DNA from 3 places in the Streptomyces sp. NPDC093225 genome. Region 2 is predicted to be linked to each of the others. Evidence: riboswitches for the same ligand, from Rfam matches in the RefSeq annotation. Region 2 holds a riboswitch; each other region holds the start of a gene.
What was found. Region 2 has a riboswitch for cyclic di-AMP ahead of ACIQCH_RS08245 (transglycosylase family protein). Riboswitches for the same ligand answer to the same signal wherever they lie in the genome.
Positions count from the first base shown of each region.

Region 1: it holds a riboswitch for cyclic di-AMP, as region 2 does, so the genes downstream of both, ACIQCH_RS07310 (transglycosylase SLT domain-containing protein) here and ACIQCH_RS08245 (transglycosylase family protein) in region 2, are expected to answer to the same signal.
Region 3: it holds a riboswitch for cyclic di-AMP, as region 2 does, so the genes downstream of both, ACIQCH_RS21610 (LysM peptidoglycan-binding domain-containing M23 family metallopeptidase) here and ACIQCH_RS08245 (transglycosylase family protein) in region 2, are expected to answer to the same signal.

Region 1 covers NZ_JBIVNX010000005.1:85,902-92,884, reverse strand. The annotation lists gene ACIQCH_RS07320 (APC family permease) at 1-778, opposite strand, end outside; gene ACIQCH_RS07315 (FAD-binding oxidoreductase) at 1,179-2,768, shown strand; gene ACIQCH_RS07310 (transglycosylase SLT domain-containing protein) at 2,939-3,721, opposite strand; cyclic di-AMP (ydaO/yuaA leader) riboswitch at 3,726-3,887, opposite strand; gene ACIQCH_RS07305 (NADPH-dependent FMN reductase) at 4,467-5,138, shown strand; gene ACIQCH_RS07300 (hypothetical protein) at 5,147-5,446, opposite strand; gene ACIQCH_RS07295 (XdhC family protein) at 5,770-6,762, shown strand; gene ACIQCH_RS07290 (hypothetical protein) at 6,899-6,983, opposite strand, start outside.
Region 2 covers NZ_JBIVNX010000006.1:38,250-45,232, forward strand. The annotation lists gene ACIQCH_RS08225 (exopolyphosphatase) at 1-328, opposite strand, end outside; gene ACIQCH_RS08230 (DUF501 domain-containing protein) at 325-876, opposite strand; gene ACIQCH_RS08235 (septum formation initiator family protein) at 953-1,429, opposite strand; gene eno (phosphopyruvate hydratase) at 1,617-2,903, opposite strand; gene ACIQCH_RS08245 (transglycosylase family protein) at 3,240-3,938, opposite strand; cyclic di-AMP (ydaO/yuaA leader) riboswitch at 3,942-4,114, opposite strand; gene ACIQCH_RS08250 (transglycosylase family protein) at 4,402-5,514, opposite strand; gene ACIQCH_RS08255 (cytochrome P450) at 5,761-6,983, opposite strand, start outside.
Region 3 covers NZ_JBIVNX010000023.1:67,107-74,089, forward strand. The annotation lists gene ACIQCH_RS21600 (MBL fold metallo-hydrolase) at 1-1,060, opposite strand, end outside; gene ACIQCH_RS21605 (SGNH/GDSL hydrolase family protein) at 1,370-2,182, opposite strand; gene ACIQCH_RS21610 (LysM peptidoglycan-binding domain-containing M23 family metallopeptidase) at 2,377-3,363, opposite strand; cyclic di-AMP (ydaO/yuaA leader) riboswitch at 3,368-3,572, opposite strand; gene ACIQCH_RS21615 (tyrosine-protein phosphatase) at 3,879-4,682, shown strand; gene ACIQCH_RS21620 (aspartate aminotransferase family protein) at 4,795-6,282, opposite strand; gene dxs (1-deoxy-D-xylulose-5-phosphate synthase) at 6,279-6,983, opposite strand, start outside.

The DNA.
Region 1 (6,983 bases), on a different contig from region 2:
TGACGGCCGTGGAGATGGCCAGCGTGGCGAGCACGGTGCGGGCCACGTTGCGGCGCGGGTTCTCCAGTTCCTCGGAGAGGTAGACGGCGGTGGAGAAGCCCTGCGTGATGAAGAGGGCGATGGCCAGGCCGGAGATCACCAGGCCCGCGGTGACGGCGGCGTGCGCCCCGCCCTCGCCCGATGCCACGGCACCGTGCACGAGGGTGCCGGTGCCGTGCTCGGAGTGGGCGAAGCCGAGGACCGCGACGACGCCGGCCGCGATGACCTCGAGGACGAGGAAGATGCCGGTGATCCAGGCGTTGGCGCGCAGGTCGAGCAGGCCCGCGAGGGTGGCGAGCAGCATCACCCCGGCGCCCGCCAGCGGGGCCGGGACGTGGACGAGGGGGGCGAGGTAGTCGGCGGTGCCCATGGCGATCACCGGCGGCACGATCATCACCACCAGCAGGGACAGCACGAACACCAGCCAGCCGGCGAGGCGGCCGGCGAGGGTGGAGACGATGGCGTACTCGCCGCCCGCGCTGGGGATGAGGGTGCCCAGCTCGGAGTAGCAGAACGCGACGCCGATGCAGAGCAGCGAGCCGATCGCGATGGTGAGCCAGGTGAAGGTGCCGACGCTGGAGAACAGGTCCGGGACGACCACGAAGAGGGTCGAGGCCGGCGTCACGCACGACAGCGTGAGCAGGGTGCCGCCCACGACACCGATGGAGCGCTTCAGCTTCTGCGGCACGGGGCCGGTCTGGGGGGCCAGCGCGTGCGGGGCGCTGAGGGTGTCGGTCATCTGGCGGTTCCGATCGGCGTGTGCGGTGGTTCAGGGGGTGGGAGCGGTATCGCCTCCGAGGCGGCAGGTGGTCAGGGTGGTTCCAATGGCTCCCGGGCTGAATGGAAGCCTCCGGTGCACCACAGGTCAATGCCTTGCCTGCTGCGGAATCCGTTGCTCTGACACGCCCGCACAGACCAAGAACGCGTTAAGAACGTGCTAAGGCAACGAAAACGGGGTGTGCGGGAACCGCAGTCCGGAGCCCGGGAATTTTCTTCGGTTTTACCGGCGGTAGCCCCCGGGCCCACGGGGCGGTACGGCCTCCCGCGCGCGCCGCGCCGGGCCCGTCCGCGGCACGCGGGGGGCGCGGCCCGGCGGGGCGCGCGGCTTTCCGGGGAGCGGGATGGCAGGAGTAGGGGACATGGGTCTGGGTCGTCGGCAGTTACTGGCAGCTCCGCTCGCCGCCGGTTTCGCGCGCGGCCGCGAGCCGGACCTGGACGCCCTGGCGCGGGGGCTGGACGGGCGGCTGGTCCGGCCCGGCGAGGCGGCGTACGCGGAGGCCCGGCGGCTGTTCCAGCCGCGGCACGACGCGGTGGCCCCGGCGGCCGTGGCGTACCCGGCGCACGAGGACGACGTGGTGACCTGCCTCGACTTCGCCCGCCGCGCCGGACTGCCGGTCGTGGCGCGCGGCGGCGGGCACAGCTACCCGGGCTGGTCGACGGGGACGGGCCTGGTCGTCGACGTCGGGCTGATGGCCGCGGTCGAGCCCGGAACCGGCTCCGCCCGGATCGGGGCGGGCGCCCGGCTGGGCGAGGTCCACGCGGCGCTCGGCGCCCGGGGCGCGGCCCTGCCGGCCGGGCTCTGCCCGTCGGTGGGCATCGCGGGGCTGACCCTCGGCGGCGGCCTGGGCGTGGCCGCCCGGGCGTACGGGGCCACCAGCGACGCGCTCACGGGCGCGCGGGTGGTGACGCCGGACGGGCGGGTGCGCGAGGTGGGCCCGGCGCAGGACGCGGAGCTCTTCTGGGCGCTGCGCGGCGGGGGCGGCGGGAACTTCGGCGTGGTCACCGAGTTCCGGTTCCGGACCTGGCCGGCCGGCGACTGCGGCTTCGCCGAGCTGCACTGGCCGGCGTCGGCGACGGCCGGGCTGGTGGGGGCCTGGCAGCGCTGGTTGGCCGGGCTGGCGGACCCGTTCTGGAGCCAGCTCGAGTTCACCGTGGACGGCGGGGACGACCGGGACGGCCGGGACCGCGGGCCGAACGGCAGGAGCGGCGGGGACGGCAGGCATGGCGGGCACGGGGGACGGAGCGGACGGGGCGACGGCGCGGTGCCCGCGCCCGCCGTGCGGGTGGTGTGCCTGGACGGGCGGGCGGAGCTGGAGGAGGAGCTGGACCGACTGGCCGCGGCGGTCGGCGTGCAGCCGCGCGACCGGTACGTCGTCCGGCGCGGTTACGCCGACACGATGCGGGCGATGGCCGGGTGTCTCGGGTACGCGGCCGCGCAGTGCCGGCTGCCGGGCACGCTGCCGGGGCACGATCCGGCGGGACTGCTGGGGCGCGACTCGTACGCCGGCCGGTCGGACTTCTGGACCGGCGCGGGCCTGCCGCCGGCGGCCGTGGCCGCGCTGCTCGACGCGCTGGCCGGGTACCCGGGGGCGGTGCCGCCGGGCGGGCGGGGGGTGGTGCAGCTGGACGGGGTGTGCGGCGGCGCGCTGAACCGGGTGGGCGTCGCGGAGACCGCCTTCGCCCACCGCTCGTACGGGCTGCTCACCCAGTACCTGGCGTACTGGCCCGCCGGGGCCTCGGCGGCGGAGGCGGCCCGGCACGAGGCCTGGTTGGGCGGGCTGTGGTCCGCGCTGCGGCCGTGGGCGAGCGGGGCGGCTTACCAGAACTACGCCGACCCCGCGCTCACGGACTGGCGCGGGGCCTACTACGGGCCGAACCTGGCCCGCCTGGAAGCGCTGCGCCGCGCCCTGGACCCGGACCGCCTCTTCCGCTTCCCTCAGGCGTTGTGACCCGCCGCCCCTCCGCCGCGCGCGGTGGCCTCGGCCGCCGCCCGCCCGCGCGGTGACCCGCCGACGACGCGACGGCCGGCCCGATAGACCCCCGAGCGGTCTTCCGGGCCGGCCGAGGCGGCGGGCGCGGTGCCGGCGCGTGCAGCGCCGGCGTGCGGTACGGCGACCGGTCAGTAGGCGCCGAACACGTTGTCGATCGAACCGTAGCGGGCAGCCGCGTAGTTGCACGCCGCGGTGATGTTGGCGACCGGGTCGTAGAGGTCCATCGACGTGCCGGGCACGTGGTAGGCGTTGAACGTCGGCTGGATGACCTGGAGCAGGCCCTTCGACGGGATGCCGTTCTGGGCGTTGATGTCCCAGTTGTTGATGGCGAGCGGGTTGCCCGAGGACTCGCGCATGACGTTGCGGTAGATGCCGTTGTACGAGCCGGGGATGCCGTGCTTGGCCATGATGTCGAGGGACTCGCGGATCCAACCGTCGAGGTTGTTCGCGTACGTCTTCTTCACCACGGCCGGGGTGGCCTTGAGGGTCGTGGGGCGGGTCGAGCGGTCGGCGCGCGCGGCGGCGGTGCGGGCGGGGGCCGCGGCCTTGCCGTCCACGCGGAGCTTCATGCCCGGTCGGATCAGTGACGGGTCGTCACCGATGACGGACTTGTTGTCCTGGTACAGCTTCTTCCAACCGCCCGCCACACCGTGCTTCTTCGCGATCCCGGCGAGCGAGTCACCGGCGACGACGGAATACGTGGCCGGGGCCTTCAGAAGGGCCTCGGGGGTGAGGGTGGGGGCGGCGATCTTTGCGACAGTGATCGAATGCGTTGCCGTCGGGGCGGCCGCCGCGGCGGTGGTCGCGCCGATCACGGGCAGGGCCAGGGCGGCGCCGCCGGTGCCGACCGCGAAGAATCCGCGGCCGAGTCGAGAGTTCTTGGGACGGCGGTGCTTGCCTTTTCCGGGCATGGCGCATTCCTCTCCGTCGCCTGCGAGGTGAGCTGTCGGGTTCGGGCTGGAGATGCCCGGACGCGCTGGTCGAGCGCGCCTTCACCCCAAGCCGCACCGGATGGGCCGGTGCGGCGCTTACCTGGGTCCCCCGCTCCTGCCGTACGTGAATGAGTGAGTGGTGTGGGGAATCCGGGCGGCGGCAGGATTCGGCGTTCCACCCGGAATGAGCGTGACCGTAGGCGAGAGCTGCACGGCTGAACAAGTCCCGAATTCCTTAACGCAAAGTTGCCGCAGGAACGGCGACGGAAAACGAACATGATCGGCCGACACGCCGATGGCCAACTGAGGCTCCACAGAGCCGCAGTCGCGAAGTCGATCTCCCCGCCCCGACGCGTCCCACGTGACACATGTCACCGAATGCACGACGGTGCCACATAAGCGGGAAAGACCAGCCAAACCCGAGGAATTGACCGAGCCGGGCGTCACGCAACAGAAACCATCACTCCAGCCCAAATCGGACTTAAGGAATCAACTGGGTGAGGATGGAGCATTGCGGTGCGCCGGGTGTGCGGCTGCCCGGGTGACTTCCGTCCCGCGACGGCCCGGGCACCCGCCCCCGGCTCCGCGCGTGTGCTCCGCTCGGTGTGCCTCGCCCGTCGCCGCCCCGTCGCCGCCCCGTCGCCGCCCCGTCGGCGGCCCCGTCGGCGGCCCCGTCGGCGGCCCGCCGCCCGCCCGCCACCGCCCGCCCTGGAGGCCCCACCCCATGACCGCAGACTCCGCGCACGGGACGGGCCGCGAGCCGGTCCGCGTGCTGGTCTTCGGCGCCTCCCGGCGCTCCGACTCCCTCAACTCGCGGCTCGCCGAGCTCGTCGCCCGGCTCGCCGCCCAGGCCGGCGGCGCCGTCGACCTCGCGCGCATGGCCGACTTCGACATGCCGGTCTACGACGGCGACACCGAGCAGGAGACCGGCCTGCCGCAGGGCGCACTGGCGCTGCGCGAGCGGATCGCCTCCTGCGACGGCTTCGTGATCGCCTCGCCCGAGTACAACGCCTCCGTACCGGGCGTGCTGAAGAACGCGATCGACTGGGTCTCCCGAGTGCGCCCCCAGCCGTTCAAGGACAAGCACGCCCTGCTGGTGTCCGCCTCGCCCTCGCTGGTGGGCGGCAACCGCGGGCTGTGGGCCCTGCGCGTCCCGCTGGAGCACCTGGGCACCCGTGTCTACCCGGACATGTTCAGCCTCGCCCGCGCCCACGAGGGCTTCACGCCGGAGGGCAACCTGACCGACACCGGGCTCCAGGCGCGCCTGACGGACACGGTGGCGGCCTTCCTGCGCCTGGTGGAGGCGGACACCCGCTACGTCTGCCTGCAGCGCCGGTGGTACGAGTTCCTGAGCGACCGCACCGACGCGGCCGTCACGGAGCGCTCGCAGGACTGACGCGCGGGTCAGTCGCCGAGACCGGTGACGGCCAGGGCCGAGGCGATGGTGAGGACCGCGAGGATGGTCATGACCACGCGCAGCGCCGCCGCGCCCCGCTCCTGCGGAGGGAGCCCGGGACGCTCCCGGCGTTCGCTGGGGCCGGGCAGCCGGACGAGCGCGGCGTTCGCGCGCCGCAGCTGGTCGCAGCGGCCGCAGTCCTCGCCCTCGTGGCGGGACGGTGAGTCGAGCCAGTAGGCACCGCTCAGGGCGGCCACGGGTGCGTGGCGTGCGCCCGGCGGGGCGGCCGGGCCGGGAGGAGTCGTCACGGACGGCTCAACCCGGACCTCGCCGAACGGGAAACGGCGCCCTGGCACACCGGTATGAATTCGTTGTCTTCAGCCCGTGTACCGCCCCGTCGCGCGGCGCGCGCCCCCCGCGCCCGGGCCGGGCGCCCTGCCGGCGCGGGGTACGACCGGGCCTTGATCGACTTCCACCAAGGCCGTCCCGGGCCGGCCCCGGCAGATCGTCCAAGCGAGCGGGTTGGCGGACCGGCCGAAGTTCCGTCCGGCGCGGGTGCGCGGGCCGCCGGCGGGCATACGTTGGGGTCTGACCTGGGAAGACCGGGAAGACGCGAGAAGGGCGGCGTGTGATGCGCGAGCTGGTGGAGACGGCGCGGCGGTGGGCGGCCGAGGGGCGTACGGCGTTCCTGGCCCGGCCCGTGACCGAGCAGGGCTTCGGCCCCCGGGACCCCGCCGGGGCGCTGCTCGTCGATCCGCGGGGCGAGTGCGCGGGGAGCCTGTACCGGGGGGTGTTCGACGAGCAGCTCGTCGCGGAGGCGGCCGCGGTCCCGGACGGGGTGACGGCGCGGGTCTGCCAGGTGTCGGTGCACGGCACCGAGGCGACCGGCGCGGGCCTCACCTGCGGCGGGCAGTCGGAGATCCTGGTGCAGCCGCTGGCGTCCGTTCCCGGGCAGTGGTGGGAGGAGCTGGCGCTCGGGTCGAGCGCGGCCCTGGTGACGCGGCTGAGCGAGGACGGCACGCAGGCCGTGAGCACCGTCGTGCGCGTCGGCGACGGCGCCGCTCCCGCCGGCGGTCCGGAGGCGGTGCGCGAGGCCCTGGAGCTCCTGGGGCGGCACCGGGCGGGGCGCGAGGCCCGCTACAGCGACGAGGGCCTGGTCCTGATCGAGGCGTACCCGGCCGATCCGTACCTGGTGATCGGCGGGACCGGCGAGCTCGCCGAGCTGATCGGGCGGCAGGCGGAACTGCTCGGCTGGGAGTGGCTGACGACCCAGGACCGTGCGGAGGCGGAGAAGCGGCTGACGGCACGGCGGGGTTCGGCCTGTCTGGTGATGCTCAGTCACGAGCCGTCGTTCGACGCGCCGGTGCTGGGCGGCGCACTGCGGCTCGGGATCCCCTACGTGGGCGCGCTGGGGTCCCGCCGCACGCAGGCCCGGCGGCGCGAGGACCTGCTCGCGGCGGGGCTGACCGAGGCGCAGCTGGCGCACGTGCACGGCCCGATCGGGCTGGACCTGGGCGCGCGCACCCCCGCGGAGACGGCCCTGGCGATCTGCGCGGAGGTGCTGAGCGTCCTGACCGCCGTCACGGCCGTCACGGCCGAACCGGCCGGCGCCGGCGCTGCGTGAACACCCGCGCCGCATAAGGGGTGTCCGGGGGACCGGGGCCGTCCGGCCCTGATCCGCCGGACGCCCCGGGGCGGGCCCGTGCTGACGGCCGGGTCCGCGCCGGGGGCCGCCGGCCGGCTGAGGGGATGCCCGTCGGTCAGGGGATGTCGGTGTCCGAGGGTTCGAGCGCGTACACGTGCGGCTCGGCACCGACCCAGTCGATGAGCCGCGAGTCCCCGAGG
Region 2 (6,983 bases):
TGATCACCTCGGGCTCGACGCCCAGGATGTCCAGCACGCCGGCGACGAACTCGTCCCGGTTCTCGGCGTCGCGCGAGGCGGAGGTGGCCACGAAGCGGACCTTCTCCGCGCCCAGCTCCTTGATGACGGCCGCGTACGCGCGGCAGGCGGCGAAGGTGCGCTCCAGCGCCTCCGGGGCCAGCCGGCCGGTCTTGTCCACGCCCTGGCCCAGCCGGACGATGATCATCCGGCGGTCGAGCTCGACCAGCTCTCCCGTGGCCGGGTCGACGTCGGCGACCAGCAGGCGGATGGAGTTCGTACCGCAGTCGATTCCGGCGACCCGGGTCACTCGGACTCCTTCTCCTCGTCGGTGCCCTGCTCCCCGCAGGGGGTCACGCACGGACCCTTGGCCCACCACTCGGGCAGCATCGCCAGGGCCTCGTCGCCGAGCGGGTTCACGCCCGGGCCGGCCGCCAGCGAGTGGCCGACCAGCACGTGCAGGCACTTGACCCGGTCGGGCATGCCGCCGGCGCTCGGGAACCCCTCCAGCACGTCGATCGCGTCGCGGCGGGCGATGTAGTCCTCGTGCGCGGCCCGGTAGGCGGCCGCCAGCTCCGGGTCGGTGCCGAGCCGGGCCTGCATCTCCTTCATCACGCCGTTGGCCTCGAGGGTGCCGATGGCGGAGGCGGCGCGCGGGCAGGTCAGGTAGTACACCGTCGGGAAGGGCGTGCCGTCCGGCAGCCGCGGGGCCGTCTCGACCACGTCCGGCTGGCCGCACGGGCAGCGGTGCGCGATGGCGCGCAGCCCGCGCGGCGGGCGGCCGAGCTGCTCCTTGAACGCGGCGACGTCCGCGTCCGTGGGCTCGGTCCGTTCGGTCTGGGGCGGGGGCGTTTCCATGCCTGAAGTGATGTCTCTCAGTTGTCGTGTGCGGTCGTCGACGGTCGGCGGTGCTCGGTGCCGGCCGTCGGCGGTCTCAGTTGTCGTCCGGGCGGTCGGCCTTGTCGACCCCGTCCCAGACGTTGGAGTACCAGGGCCGGTCGGCCTCGCCCGTCTCGGCGCGGCGCCGCTCCTCGGCCTCCGGGTCGGCCACGGTGTACCCGGTCTCCCCCGGTCGCACGTAGTGCAGGTGCTCGCGCGCCTGCTGCTCGACGTACGCCGGGTCCTGCCAGCGGGCCTTCTCGTCCCGGAGTTCCTCCAGGCGCTGGCGCGCCCGGTCGGCCTCCTGCTGCTGCTCGGCGATCTCCGAACGCTGGGAGACGTACTGGCGCATCGGGTACGCGAGGGCGACGACCAGGGTACAGAGGACGAGGACCAGCAGGGCCGCGCGCCCGGTCAGCCGACTGCGCCGCACCTGGCGCCGGGACTGCGAGCGGTAGACGTGCGCCGCGGTGCGCTCCCCGAGCTGCCGCAGCCTGGTCGCGGTGGAGAACCGGTCCCGGTTCCCGGACATGTGCGCCGCCTCCCCTGCTCCCCGTGGTCCGTCGTCCGTGCGCGCCCGCGTACGCGTACGTCCGTGCGGGCACGTGTGCGTCCGTGCGCGACGCAGTACGTATGACGCAGTACGTCCCCGCACACGGTACGGGACCGAGTGCGGGGACGTACGGAGGCTCTAGCGACCTCTGGGGATGACCGGAGGATCAGCCCTTGAAGCGCGGGAACGCGCTGCGGCCGGCGTACACGGCGGCGTCGTCGAGGATCTCCTCGATGCGCAGCAGCTGGTTGTACTTGGCGACGCGCTCGGAGCGGGCCGGGGCACCGGTCTTGATCTGGCCGCAGTTGGTGGCGACGGCCAGGTCGGCGATGGTGACGTCCTCGGTCTCGCCGGAGCGGTGCGACATCATGCACTTGAAGCCGCTGCGCTGGGCGAGCTCGACGGCGTCGAGGGTCTCGGTCAGGGAACCGATCTGGTTCACCTTCACGAGCAGGGCGTTGGCGGTGCCCTCCTCGATGCCGCGGGCCAGGCGCTCGGGGTTGGTGACGAACAGGTCGTCACCGACGAGCTGCACCTTGGCGCCGAGCTTGTCGGTGATGACCTTCCAGCCGGCCCAGTCGTCCTCGAACAGCGGGTCCTCGATGGAGACGAGCGGGTACGCGGAGACGAGCTCCTCGTAGTACTCGGTCATCTCGGCGGCCGAGCGGGCCTGGCCCTCGAAGTTGTACTTGCCGTCCTTGTAGAACTCGGACGCGGCGACGTCGAGCGCGAGCGCGATGTCCTTGCCCGGGGCGTAGCCGGCCTGCTTGATGGCCTCGAGGATGAGGTCCAGGGCCTCGCGGTTGGAGCCCAGGTTCGGGGCGAAGCCGCCCTCGTCGCCGAGGCCGGTGGACAGGCCCTTGGACTTCAGCACGGACTTGAGGGTGTGGTAGACCTCGGTGCCCCAGCGCAGGGCCTCGGAGAAGGACTCCGCGCCGATCGGGGCGATCATGAACTCCTGGATGTCCACGTTGGAGTCGGCGTGCGAGCCGCCGTTCAGGATGTTCATCATCGGAACGGGCAGCAGGTGCGCGTTCGGGCCGCCGAGGTAGCGGAACAGCGGCAGGTCCGAGGCCTCGGACGCGGCGTGCGCCACGGCCAGGGAGACGCCGAGGATCGCGTTGGCGCCGAGCGAGCCCTTGTTGTCGGTCGCGTCCAGGTCGAACATGGCCTGGTCGATCAGGCGCTGCTCGGTGGCGTCGTAGCCGACCAGCTCGGGGCCGATCTGCTCGATGACGGCGAGGACGGCCTTCTCGACGCCCTTGCCCTGGTAGCGGTTCGGGTCCCCGTCGCGGAGCTCAATGGCCTCGAACGCACCGGTGGAGGCACCGGAGGGAACGGCAGCACGGCCGGTGCTGCCGTCGTCGAGGCCGACCTCGACCTCGACCGTGGGGTTGCCTCGGGAGTCCAGGATTTCCCGGGCTACGACGACGTCGATGGACGGCACGAGCATCTCCTTCTGGGATGTGACGCTAGGTGTGCGGTGGCGCCTGGGCCGTGGGACCGACCCAGCCGGACTAGAGCCTAACCGGCTCCGGGGCATCGGCCAGCCGACCGCCCGGGTCCTGGGACGAAAAAGGGGCTGAATACCCGCCTTCCAGGACATACGGCCCTTGATCAAGAGCACTCCGGAGGCCCTGACGGCCTTTCGGGGACCCCCGGGCTGCGCCGAACATACGTCCGCCCGGCGCGTCGGGGGGAGGACGCGCCGGGCGGACGTGCTTGCACCGGGTGAGCAGATCTCCGCTCAGGAGAGCTTCGAGAGCCGCTCAGAGGGCTTCGGCTCCGGTCAGGAGAGCTTCAGCATCTGGCCCGGGTAGATCAGGTCGGCATCGGTGACGATGTCCTTGTTGAGCTCGAAGAGCTTCTCCCAGCCGCCCTTGACCTGCTGGGCGTCGGCGATGGTGCCGAGGGTGTCGCCGGCCTTCACCTCGTAGGAGCCGTCGCCCTTCTTGATGACGCCGGAGGACGCCGGCTTCGGGGCCTCGGAGGTGCGGGCGGAGCGGGTCGTCGGGGTCGACTCGGAGGAGCGGGTGCTCTTCTTCGCGGTCGACTTCGAGGACTTGGAGCTCTTGGAGGACTTCGTGGACGTGGAGCCGTCGGAGCCCTTGTAGGAGGCGCCGGACAGGCCCACGCCGCAGCTCGGCCAGGCACCCTTGCCCTGGGCGGCCAGAACCTTCTCGGCCACGGCTATCTGCTGGGACTTGGAGGCCTGGTTGGCCTGCGGGGCGTAGGAGGTGCCGCCGTACGCCGCCCAGGTGGACGCGGAGAACTGCAGGCCGCCGTAGTAGCCGTTGCCGGTGTTGATGGACCAGTTGCCACCGGACTCGCACTGCGCGACGCGGTCCCACTCGGAAGCGGTGGCGGCGCTGGCCGAACCGGCGGCCATCAGCGGAGCGGCGACGACCGCACCGGCGACGCCGACGAGGGCGGCGGTACGGGCGGCCTTGGACGCACGGCGGTGCTTGCCCTTGCTGGAAGACAGCATGGAAGGTCTCCTCACCGACGCCTGCGAGGTGAGCTGTCGGGTTCGGGCGAGTGAGTTGCCCGGCCTCGCGACCTAGCGCGTGGCTTCACCCCTAGCCGGTTCCGTGACCGTCTCTCAACGGCCGGGCCCGGCAAAAATCTTGGGTCCCCCGCTCCTGCCTACGGCGCTTACGCGTCGACTGTTCCCTTGCGTCCGGTGGCAGGACTCGGCGTGCGGTCGAAGGGGCTCGCGGTGGCGAGCGGTCAGACCGTAGGCAGAGGTCTCCCCGATGTTCAAGGTGGGACATCGGGGAGAAACCGCTCGTACTTGCCTTCCGGGAACCGGCGTTTGCGCAGGTGGGAGGGGGCTTGCGCACACCTCCCGGACGCAACACGCCAGTTGACGGCCTGAGACTCATGTCTCACTCGCGCCAAACCCGGACATTCAACGCGTACCGGGTGTCCCGACTGCGCCCGAACTGCCCCTACTTCTGCCCGAGGTGGAGGCTCTGTCCCGGCTTGATGAGGTCCGCGTCATCCCCGATGAGCTGCTCGTTCGCCTTGTAGAGGGCATCCCAGCCGCCCTTGAGGCCCTTCTCGTCCGCGATCTCCGAGAGGCTGTCGCCGGGCTGCACGGTGTACGTCGGGTCGGTGGTGGTCTCCGTAAGGGTGGAGACGTCGTTCCCGGACGCGCCGTCAGCTGCACCCGGGTCATCATTCGCGGCGTGACGTCCCGTTGCGGCGAATATGTCCGATTCGGTTCCGGGTCCCTCGAGGGCCGGGGTGCCGCGGTGCTTGCCGGTGGCGCCGTCGGCGGTCTGGCCGGGGTCCGACGGGGTGCCGGTCGGGGTCTCGGGGGTGCCGGGGGTGCCCGGGGTGCCGGTCGGGACGTCGGGGGTGCCGGGCGTACCGGGCGTACCGGGCGTACCGGGGACGGTGGGCGTGCCCGGCGTGCCCGGCGTGCCCGGCGTGCCGGGGGTACCGGGAGTCCCCGGCGTCGTGGGCGCGGACGGCGAGGCGGGGTCCGTCGGACCGCCCGGGGTCGCGGGCGTCGTCGGCGTCGAGGGCGTCGTCGGCGTGGTGGCGCCGGGGCTCGGGGTGCCCGGGGCGGCGGGCTCGGTCGGCTCGGCCGGGGTCTCCGTGCCCTGGTCGGGGCGGACCGGGGCCGGGGTGACCGGCTTGCCCTCGTCCTCCAGGCCGGCGTCGACCTTGGCCTTCGGGCCGCCCTTCGTCAGGCCGGCCGGGCCCGCGCACATCGGCCAGGCCGACGGGCCCTGGGCGGCGAGCACCCGCTCGCCGACGGTGATCTGCTGCGAACGACTGGCGAGGTCGGCACGGGCGGCGTAGGCGAGGCCGCCGTTGCCCTCCCAGACTTCCTGGGTGAACTGCAGTCCGCCGTAGAAGCCGTTGCCGAGGTCGGCGCTCCAGGCGCCGCCGCTCTCGCACTCGGCGACCTTGTCCCAGGTGGTGGTGTCGGCGGCGGAGGCGCTGGTGGCCGCGAGCAGCGGCAGCGCGAGGGCGGAGCCGGTGACTCCAGCCGTGACGACGATCGCGGGGGCCTGGCGGGGCCGACGGTGGCGGCCGTTACCGGAGCGCATGCGTGAGGGCCTTTCGTGGCGGCAAGGGGGCGACCGCGAACCTAGCCGGGTTCGAACGGATGTCACAAGTCGATGCAGCGCAGATCACGTTGAGATCACGAAACTGAGGAATGCTCAGTTCCGCTCCGTGTCGGAATCCCTACGGGCCGTCTATCGGCGCCCAGTTGAGCCCGTTACGTCCCCCCGGCGCGGCGCACGGCGCCCCTCGGGCCGGTTTCCGGAGGGAAATCTTCCTTAAGGGAACCGTCACGCTCCTTCCGGCGTGAAGGTGACCGGGAGGGTGCGCAGCCCGCGCATGATGAGCCCGCCCCGCCAGCGGAGTTCGGCCGGCTCGACGGCGAGTCGCAGGTCGGGCAGGCGCGTCAGGAGCGTGGCCAGCGCGGTCTGCCCCTCCAGGCGCGCGAGCGGCGCGCCGAGGCAGTAGTGGATGCCGTGGCCGTAGCCGAGGTGCTGGTTGTCGGAGCGGGCGAGGTCGAGGGTGTCGGGTTCGGCGAAGCGCGCCGGGTCGCGGTCGGCCGCCGCGAGCACGACCAGTACCGGGTCGCCGGTGCCGACCGACTGCCCGCCGAGGGTCAGGGGCTCGGTGGCGAACCGCCACGTGGCGAGCTCGACCGGGCCGTCGTAGCGGAGGAGCTCCTCGACGCCCGTGGCCAGCAGGTCCGTCTCGCCGGCGGCGAGGGAGGCCTGCAGCCGGTCGCGCTCGCGGGGGTTCATGAAGAGGGAGTGCAGGCCGTTCCCGATGAGGTTGACGGTCGTCTCGAAGCCCGCGAAGAGCAGGATGAAGGCCATCGCGGCGGCCTCGTTCTCCGTGAGGTGCTCGCCGTGGTCGCTGGCCCGGATGAGACCGGAGATCAGGTCGTCGCCCAGATCGTCCCGTTTGCGGTGGATCAGGTCGACCAGGTAGCTCCGCATCTGCTTGACCGAGCGGGCCACGCCGCCGCGCGGCCCGCCGCCGTGGCGGATCATCATGCCCGCCCAGTCGCGGAAGTCGTCCTGGTCCTCGCGCGGTACGCCGAGCATCTCGCAGATGGCGTAGATGGGGAGCGGGAACGCGAACTCGTGGATGAGGTCCGCCTCCCCCTTCGCCGCGAAGCCGTCGATGAGCTGGTCGGTCAGCTGCTGCACGCGGGGCGTGAACTCCGCGACGCGGCGGGGCGTGAACGCCTTCGACACCAGCCGCCGCAGCCGGGTGTGGTCCGGCGGGTCGATGTTGAGCAGATGGGTCATCAGCTCGGCCTTGCGCTCGCCCGGAATGCCGGTCTTGCCCTTGGCGTGCGCGGGCTCCGCGTGGTGCGCGGGGTTCTTGCTGAGCCGCTGGTCGGCGAGGGCCTGGCGGGCGTCCGCGTAGCGGGTGACCAGCCAGGCCTCGACGCCACTGGGCAGCCGGGTCCGGTGCACCGGCGCGTGCTCCCGCAGCCAGGCGTAGGCGGGGTACGGATCGGTGGCGAACTCCCAGGTGAAGAGCTCGG
Region 3 (6,983 bases), on a different contig from region 2:
CGGCGGGCTCGAAGGGCTCGCCCGGGCGCGGGGCGGCCACCGCCTGGCCGGCTTCGGCGCCGGCGTCCGCGGACCACTCGCCCGGCTCCGCCCACGCGTGCGGGGCCAGGTTGAAGGTGCCCCAGTGGATCGGGAGCAGGACGCCGTGCGGGCGCCCGCCCTGGAGGTCGAGGTGGGCGCGCATGCCCTCGGCCGGCGTCATGTGGATGTCCGGCCACCACTCGCTGTACGCACCGATCTGGATCATCGTGGCGTCGAAGGGGCCGTGCTCGGCGCCGATGTCCCGGAAGCCGGGGAAGTAGCCGGTGTCGCCGCTGTGGTAGACGCGGTGCTCGGGGCCGGCGACCACCCAGGACGCCCAGAGGGTGTGCTGGGTGTTGCGCAGGCCCCGGCCGCAGAAGTGGCGGGCCGGGGTGGCCGTCAGCGACAACCCGGCGATCTTGGTGGTCTCGTTCCAGTCCAGCTCGCGGATCCGGTCCGCGGACACGCCCCAGTGCTCCAGGTGCGCGCCGACGCCCAGCGGCACGGCGAAGACCGTGTCGGTGGCGGCCAGCGCCTTGATCGTCGGCAGGTCGAGGTGGTCGTAGTGGTCGTGGGAGATCACGACCACGTCCACCGGACCGAGGGCGGCCAGCGGTACGGGCACGGGGTGCAGGCGCTTGGGGCCCGCGAACGGGAACGGGGAGCACCGATCGCCCCAGACCGGGTCGAAGAGCACCCGGCGCCCGTCGATCTCCGTGAGCACGCTCGAGTGGCCCATCCAGGTCAGCCGCAGGCCGGAGGCCGGAGGCCGGGCGATGTCGGCGAGGGTCGTCGGGTGGACCGGGATCGGTGCCTTCGGGGCGCGCCGGACCCGTTCCTCCTTGCGGAAGTAGACCTTGGCGAACTCCAGCATGGAGCCGGAGGGGCCGCGCCGGGCCCCGAGCGGGTTCTGGAAGACGCCGTCGGCGAAGTTCGGCGAGCGGCGGATGCGCTCCATCCGTTCGCCGGACGGATCCGCGCCGAAGGCCTCGGGCCGCAGTGCGCGCAGCCCTGCTCGCAGGGAACGTGAGCCGGACAAGGCGCCTCCTGGGACGGTGGGTGCTGGTGAGAGCGGGTGGACGGGGTGTCTCTGCCCTTCCCAACGCGGGACCCGGCCGAAGGATTCCAGCCGCCGGGAATCCGGTCGTCCGGTTCACCGTGGCCGTTCCCCCCGGCCGGGGCGGTCATGCCGGCCGCCCCGGGCGGCCCGGCACGTTCGCCCGGTCGGAACAGCACGTTTGGCCCGGTCGGGTGGTCGCCCCACCCGGTCCGCACGGACACCGAACCCCACCGGGGCCGGCACCCGACCCCACCGGGGCCGGAACCGAACCCCACGGGACCGACCCCGCTACAGCGGCAGCAGATCCGGGCGCTTGGGCTCCACGTTGTCGCCCGAGGACTCGCCGCGCAGTCGGCGCCCGATCCACGGCACCAGGTGCTCGCGCGCCCACTGGATGTTGTCGCGGGTGACCTCGGCGGAGCCGCGCGGCTGCTCCGGCGGCCAGGGCTGGTCGGGGTCGGCCGGTACGTCCAGCCCGAGGACCTGGGCGGCCCGCAGCGCGACCCGGGTGTGGCCCTCCGGGGACAAGTGGAGCCGGTCGTGGTCCCACGCGCGCCGGTCCTGGACGGACTTGAGCGACCACAGGTCGAGGACCGGGCAGTCGTAACGGTCGGCGATGGCACGGACGTGCGCGGTGTACGTGGCGACCTTGCCGCGCAGGTGGCGCAGGACCGGTACGCCGCGGGTGTCGAAGCCCGTGGTGATCATCACGGTCGGGACGGCGCCCACGAGGTCGGCCACGGCCGCCTCGAAGCGCTCGGCGACCGCGTCGGGGTCGCTGCCCGGCCGGATGATGTCGTTGCCGCCCGCACAGAAGGTGACGAGCTCGGGGGCGAGCCCCTTGGCCCGCGGAAGCTGCTCGGCCACGATCTGGTCGAGGAGCCGGCCGCGGACGGCGAGGTTGGCGTACCGGAACTCGTGCTCGGGGAGCCGGTCGGCCAGGAGTACGGCCAGCCGGTCGGCCCAGCCGACGAAGGCGCCGTCGGGGCCGGGGTCGCCGACGCCCTCGGTGAAGCTGTCGCCGATCGCCGCGTAGGAGCCGATGGGAGGAAGAGGAGTTACGGGTGCCTGATCTGCTGATGGTGTCGAATCGCCTGCCACGGAACGACATCCTTCACCGAAGGATGTGACCTACGCGACCGTAAGGAGGGGTTGACGCAGGGTGATATGGACCACCCGGTCAGTTTGGCCGGAAAGCGTCGCCCGCGACCGGACCCGCCCTCCGGACCGAGCGGCGGCGCCGGCACCCCTCCTCGGTGCCGACCCCGCCGCTCGCCCCCTCCCCGGAACGCGCCTCAGACGTTGACGCCCTTGGCCCTCAGGTAGGCCAGCGGGTCGACGTCCTGGCCGTAGCTGGGACCGGTGCGGATCTCGAAGTGCAGGTGCGGGCCGGTGGAGTTGCCCGTCGAACCCGAGAGGCCGACGACCTCGCCCACGCGCACGGTCTGGCCGGCCGAGACGCTGAGCGACGACAGGTGGCCGTACTGCGAGTAGCGGCCGTCGGCGTGCCGGATGATCACCTCGTTGCCGTAGGCGCCCGCCCAGCCGGCGGAGACCACGGTGCCCGCGCCCACGGCGTGGACGGAGGTGCCGGTGCCGACCGCGAAGTCGATGCCGGTGTGGTAGCCGCTGGACCACATGCTGCCGCCCAGGTGGTACGGGGTGGTGATGGCGGCGCTGACCGGGACGACGAAGCTCGGGGCGGATGCGACGGCGGCCGCGGCTGCGGCGGACGCCGGCGCGGCGGCCGGGCGGGCGGCGGAGCGGCTGGCGGTCTGCGGGGCGGCGGACCGCTGCGCGGCAGCCGGGGCCTTCTTCGGAGCGGCCTGGGCCCCGGTCTTCGACCCGGTACCGGCCTTCGGCGCGGTACCGGCCCCGTGCCCGGCGGGAGACTCCGGTGCAGCGCCCCGGCCGGCCAGGCTGAGCTCCAGACCGGGGTGGATCAGGGACGGGTCGGCGCCGACGGCCCGGCGGTTGTCGGCGTACAGCTTCTGCCAGCCACCCGCCACGTGGTGCTCCGCGGCGATCTCCGAGAGGCAGTCGCCGGGCACGACGGTGTACGTGGACCGGGCCGCGGCCGGAGCCGGAGCCGCAACCGCAGCCGTCACAGCCGCGGGAGCGACGGCCGGAGCAGCGGCGGGAGCAGCGGCCGGAGCCGCGGCGTGGGCGCCCGCGGCGCCGATCAGGGGCAGCGCGAGGGCGGCGCCGCCGGTGCCGGCGGCGGCGAAGCCCCGGGCGAGCGGGCTGGACTTCGGTCGGCGGTGCTTACCCTTTCCGGGCATGGCGAATTCCTCTCCGGCGCCTGCGAGGTGAGCTGTCGGGTTCGGGCTGGAGGTGCCCGGCCGCGTGTGATCGCGACTTCACCCCGAGCCGTCCGGAAGAAGATCCGGAAGCCCGGACGGAGATCCGGAACTCCGGAGAAAGATCCGGAAACGGCGGTGTAACTGGTTCCCCCGCTCCTGCCGGACGAGTGATCGGGTGCGGTCCATCGGGCGGCGGCAGGATTTGGCGTTCCGCCCGGATCGATCGCGACCGTAATCGAGCACCTCGGAGCGGAACAAGCTTCGAATTCCCGAGCGGATTCCCTCCGGTGAATGATCGCCGGAATTCCGGTCACACTCCGTCTATTGCGCAGTCTTAACGGGCCTGCACAGAACGGAATTCAGGCTTCCATACCGGCCACAGACGGTCACCGTATGATCCTGCTCACGAGAGGGGCTCCATCTGCCGCCACATTGCGGTAACTTGACGCCAAGTAGTGCAATTCGGACATCACTCGAGCCGCAAGGAGTCCCTTGTGACCCAGCAGATACCCCAGGCGCCCACGGGCGAGCCGGAGCTGACCGGAGTGCGCAACTTCCGCGACGTGGGCGGCCTTCCGACCGTCGACGGACGACACGTACGTACAGGACTTCTGTACCGAAGCGGACATCTCGCTCATGCCACTGAAAACGATGCGGAATATCTCGCATCACTCGGACTCCACACCATCTTCGATTTCCGCAACGAAGAGGACACCCTCATCGAGGGCCGGGACGTCGAACTCCCCGGCGTCCGCCACGTCAGCATCCCGCTCTCCGACGTCGGCGACGGGAAGGAGTTCTGGGCCACGGTCCGCTCCGAGGACGTGGTCCGGCTGCGCACCGAACTCGGCGACGGCAAGGGCGAGGCCGGGATGGTCGCCTGGTACCGCAGACTCGTGCGCACCCGGACCGCCGAGCACGGCCGCATCGTCCACGCCCTCGCCGAGGACAACGTGCCGGCGCTCATGCACTGCGCGGCCGGCAAGGACCGGGCCGGCCTGTCGATGGCGGTGACCCTGCTCGCCCTCGGCGTGGAACGCGACGCGATCCTGGCGGACTACCTCGAGTCGAACGCCCCGCACCGCCGCTACGTGGTCCGCCCGCGCCCCGGCGTCCCGGCCCGCTCCCCCGAGGTCACGCGGCTGCTGAGCCCCCTGTTCGACGCCCGGGTCGAGTACCTCGAGGGCGCGTTCGGGGCCATCCAGGAGACCTGGGGCGGCGTCGAGGGCTACCTGGCCGAGGGCCTCGGCCTCACCCACGACACCCGCGAGCGGCTGCGCGCCCGCCTGCTGGTCTGAGCGCACCGCGGCCCGCGGCCGCGCCGGGGAGGCGGGTCACCCGCCCTCCCCGGCGTGCTCACCCGGCCGCCGACTCCCCCGCGCGCCCACCCGGCCACTTCCCCGCCCCCCCTCACCGCCCGCCGTTGACCGCCTGCTTCACCAGCATCCGCCCGAACTCCCACATCAGCCCGCCCCCACCGTGCGCCTCGTCCATCACCGCACGGAAGGCGGTCACGAACCGGTCCACGTCCGCCTCGTCGATGACCAGCGGCGGGATCAGCTTGATGACCTCCAGGTGGTCGCCCGAGACCTGGGTCAGGATCCGGTGCTTCTGCAGCAGCGGCGCCACGACCATCTGCGCGAAGAGCCCCTTGCGCGCCGCCTGGAGCATCGTCCACCGGCTGCGCAGCCCCAGCGACGAGGGCCGCCCGAACTCGATGCCGATCATCAGCCCCCGCCCGCGCACCTCGTGCAGCAGCTCGTACGTGTCGACGAGCGCGGCCAGCTTCCCGCGCAGCAGGTCGCCCGTCGCGCGGGCCCGGGCGACGATCCCCTCGTCCTCCATCACCGACAGCACCGCGAGCCCGGCCGCCATGGCCTGCGCGTTGGATCCGAAGCTGGCCGAGTGGACGAGGACCCGGTCCATGGACGAGTAGACCTTCTTGAAGATCCAGTCCTTGCCGAGGGTGGCGCCCACCGGGACGTACCCGCCCGACAGGGCCTTGGCCACGCACACCAGGTCCGGCTCGACGCCCGGCTCGTGCTGGTAGGCGTAGAAGTCACCGGTCCGTCCGAGTCCGGTCTGCACCTCGTCGGCGATCAGCAGCGCCTTGTGCCGGTGCAGCAGCTCCTGGGCCCCGCGCAGGTAGCCGGGCGGCGCGGGGTGGACGCCCTTGCCCTGGATCGGCTCGACGATCAGCGCGGCCACGTCGCCGTGCCGCAGCTCGCGCTCCAGCGCGCCGAGGTCGCCCAGCGGCACCGCCGTGTCGGGCAGCAGCGGGGCGAAGCCGTCGCGGAAGCCGCTCTCGCCGTTGACGGAGAGGGAGCCCGTGGTCAGCCCGTGGAAGGCGTGCGAGCAGTACAGGATCCGCGGCCGGCCGGTGGCGTAGCGGGCGAACTTCAGGGCGGTCTCGACCGCCTCGGTGCCGCTGTTGCCGAAGAAGACCCGGTCGAGGTGGGGGCTGTACGCCAGCAGCCGCTCGGCCAGCAGGCCGGGCAGCGGCTGGCAGTCGAACCGGGTGAGGTCGGCCAGCGAGGCGTCGAGGACGTCGTGCAGGGCCTTGCGCACGACGGGGTGGTGCCGGCCGAGGCCCATCACGCCGAAGCCGGCGAGCATGTCGAGGTGGTCGTTGCCGTCGTCGTCCCAGAAGTGGGCGCCCTCGGCCCGCTCGTAGACCTTGTCGAAGCCGATGGTGTGCAGCATCCGGGGCAGCTGGTGGTTCAGGTACCGGGCGTGCAGCTCGTACCGCTCCGCCCCGCGTTCGGCGAGCAGCCGGCCGAGGTCGAAGCCCTTGCCGGCGCCCGTCGGGCCCTTGCCTGCCCCCGTCGGGCCCGTTCCGACTCCCGGTCCCGGTGCGGCGGCCGGGCCGTGCGGCGTCCCGGTGGGGTCCTGCGTCATGCGCTCCGCTCCTTGTCGTACGCCGTGCCCGACCTGTTGCCGATGCGTTCCAGTGCCTCCGCGATGCGGCCCGCGACCTCGACGGGGGTCAGCCCGAGGTCGGCCAGCACCTCCCCGCGCTTGGCGTGCGCGAGGAACCGCTCCGGGATGCCGTACACGCGCAGCGGTACGTCGACCTCCGCGTCCCGCAGCAGCCGGTCGGCCGCCCAGCCCACGCCCCCGGTGCGGATGCCGTCCTCCACCACCGCGACCATGCGGTGCCGGGCGGCCAACGGGACGAGGGCCGCGTCGAGGGGCTTGACCCAGCGCGGGTCGACGACGGTGCAGCCGATGCCCCGGGCGGCGAGCAGCTCGGCGGCGCCGAGGCAGACCCGGGCCATCGCCCCGGCCGAGACGATCAGCACGTCCTCTCCCGGGGCGGCTCCTCCGGGGCCGTACTCCCCCGGGGCCGGGGCGGCCCCTTCCGGGCCGCGCTCTCCGAGGGTGCCGTCGCGGAGGTCCGCCGGGCGGGCGAGCACGTCCATGCCCCCGGCCCGGTCGACCGCGGCCACGGGCGCGCCCACGGCCTCCTTCGGGAACCGCACCACGGTCGGCGCGTCGGCCACGTCGAGGGCCTCGCGCAGCTGGGCGCGCAGCTGGTCCGCGTCGCGGGGGGCGGCGATCCGCAGACCGGGCACGACCTGGAGGATCGACATGTCCCA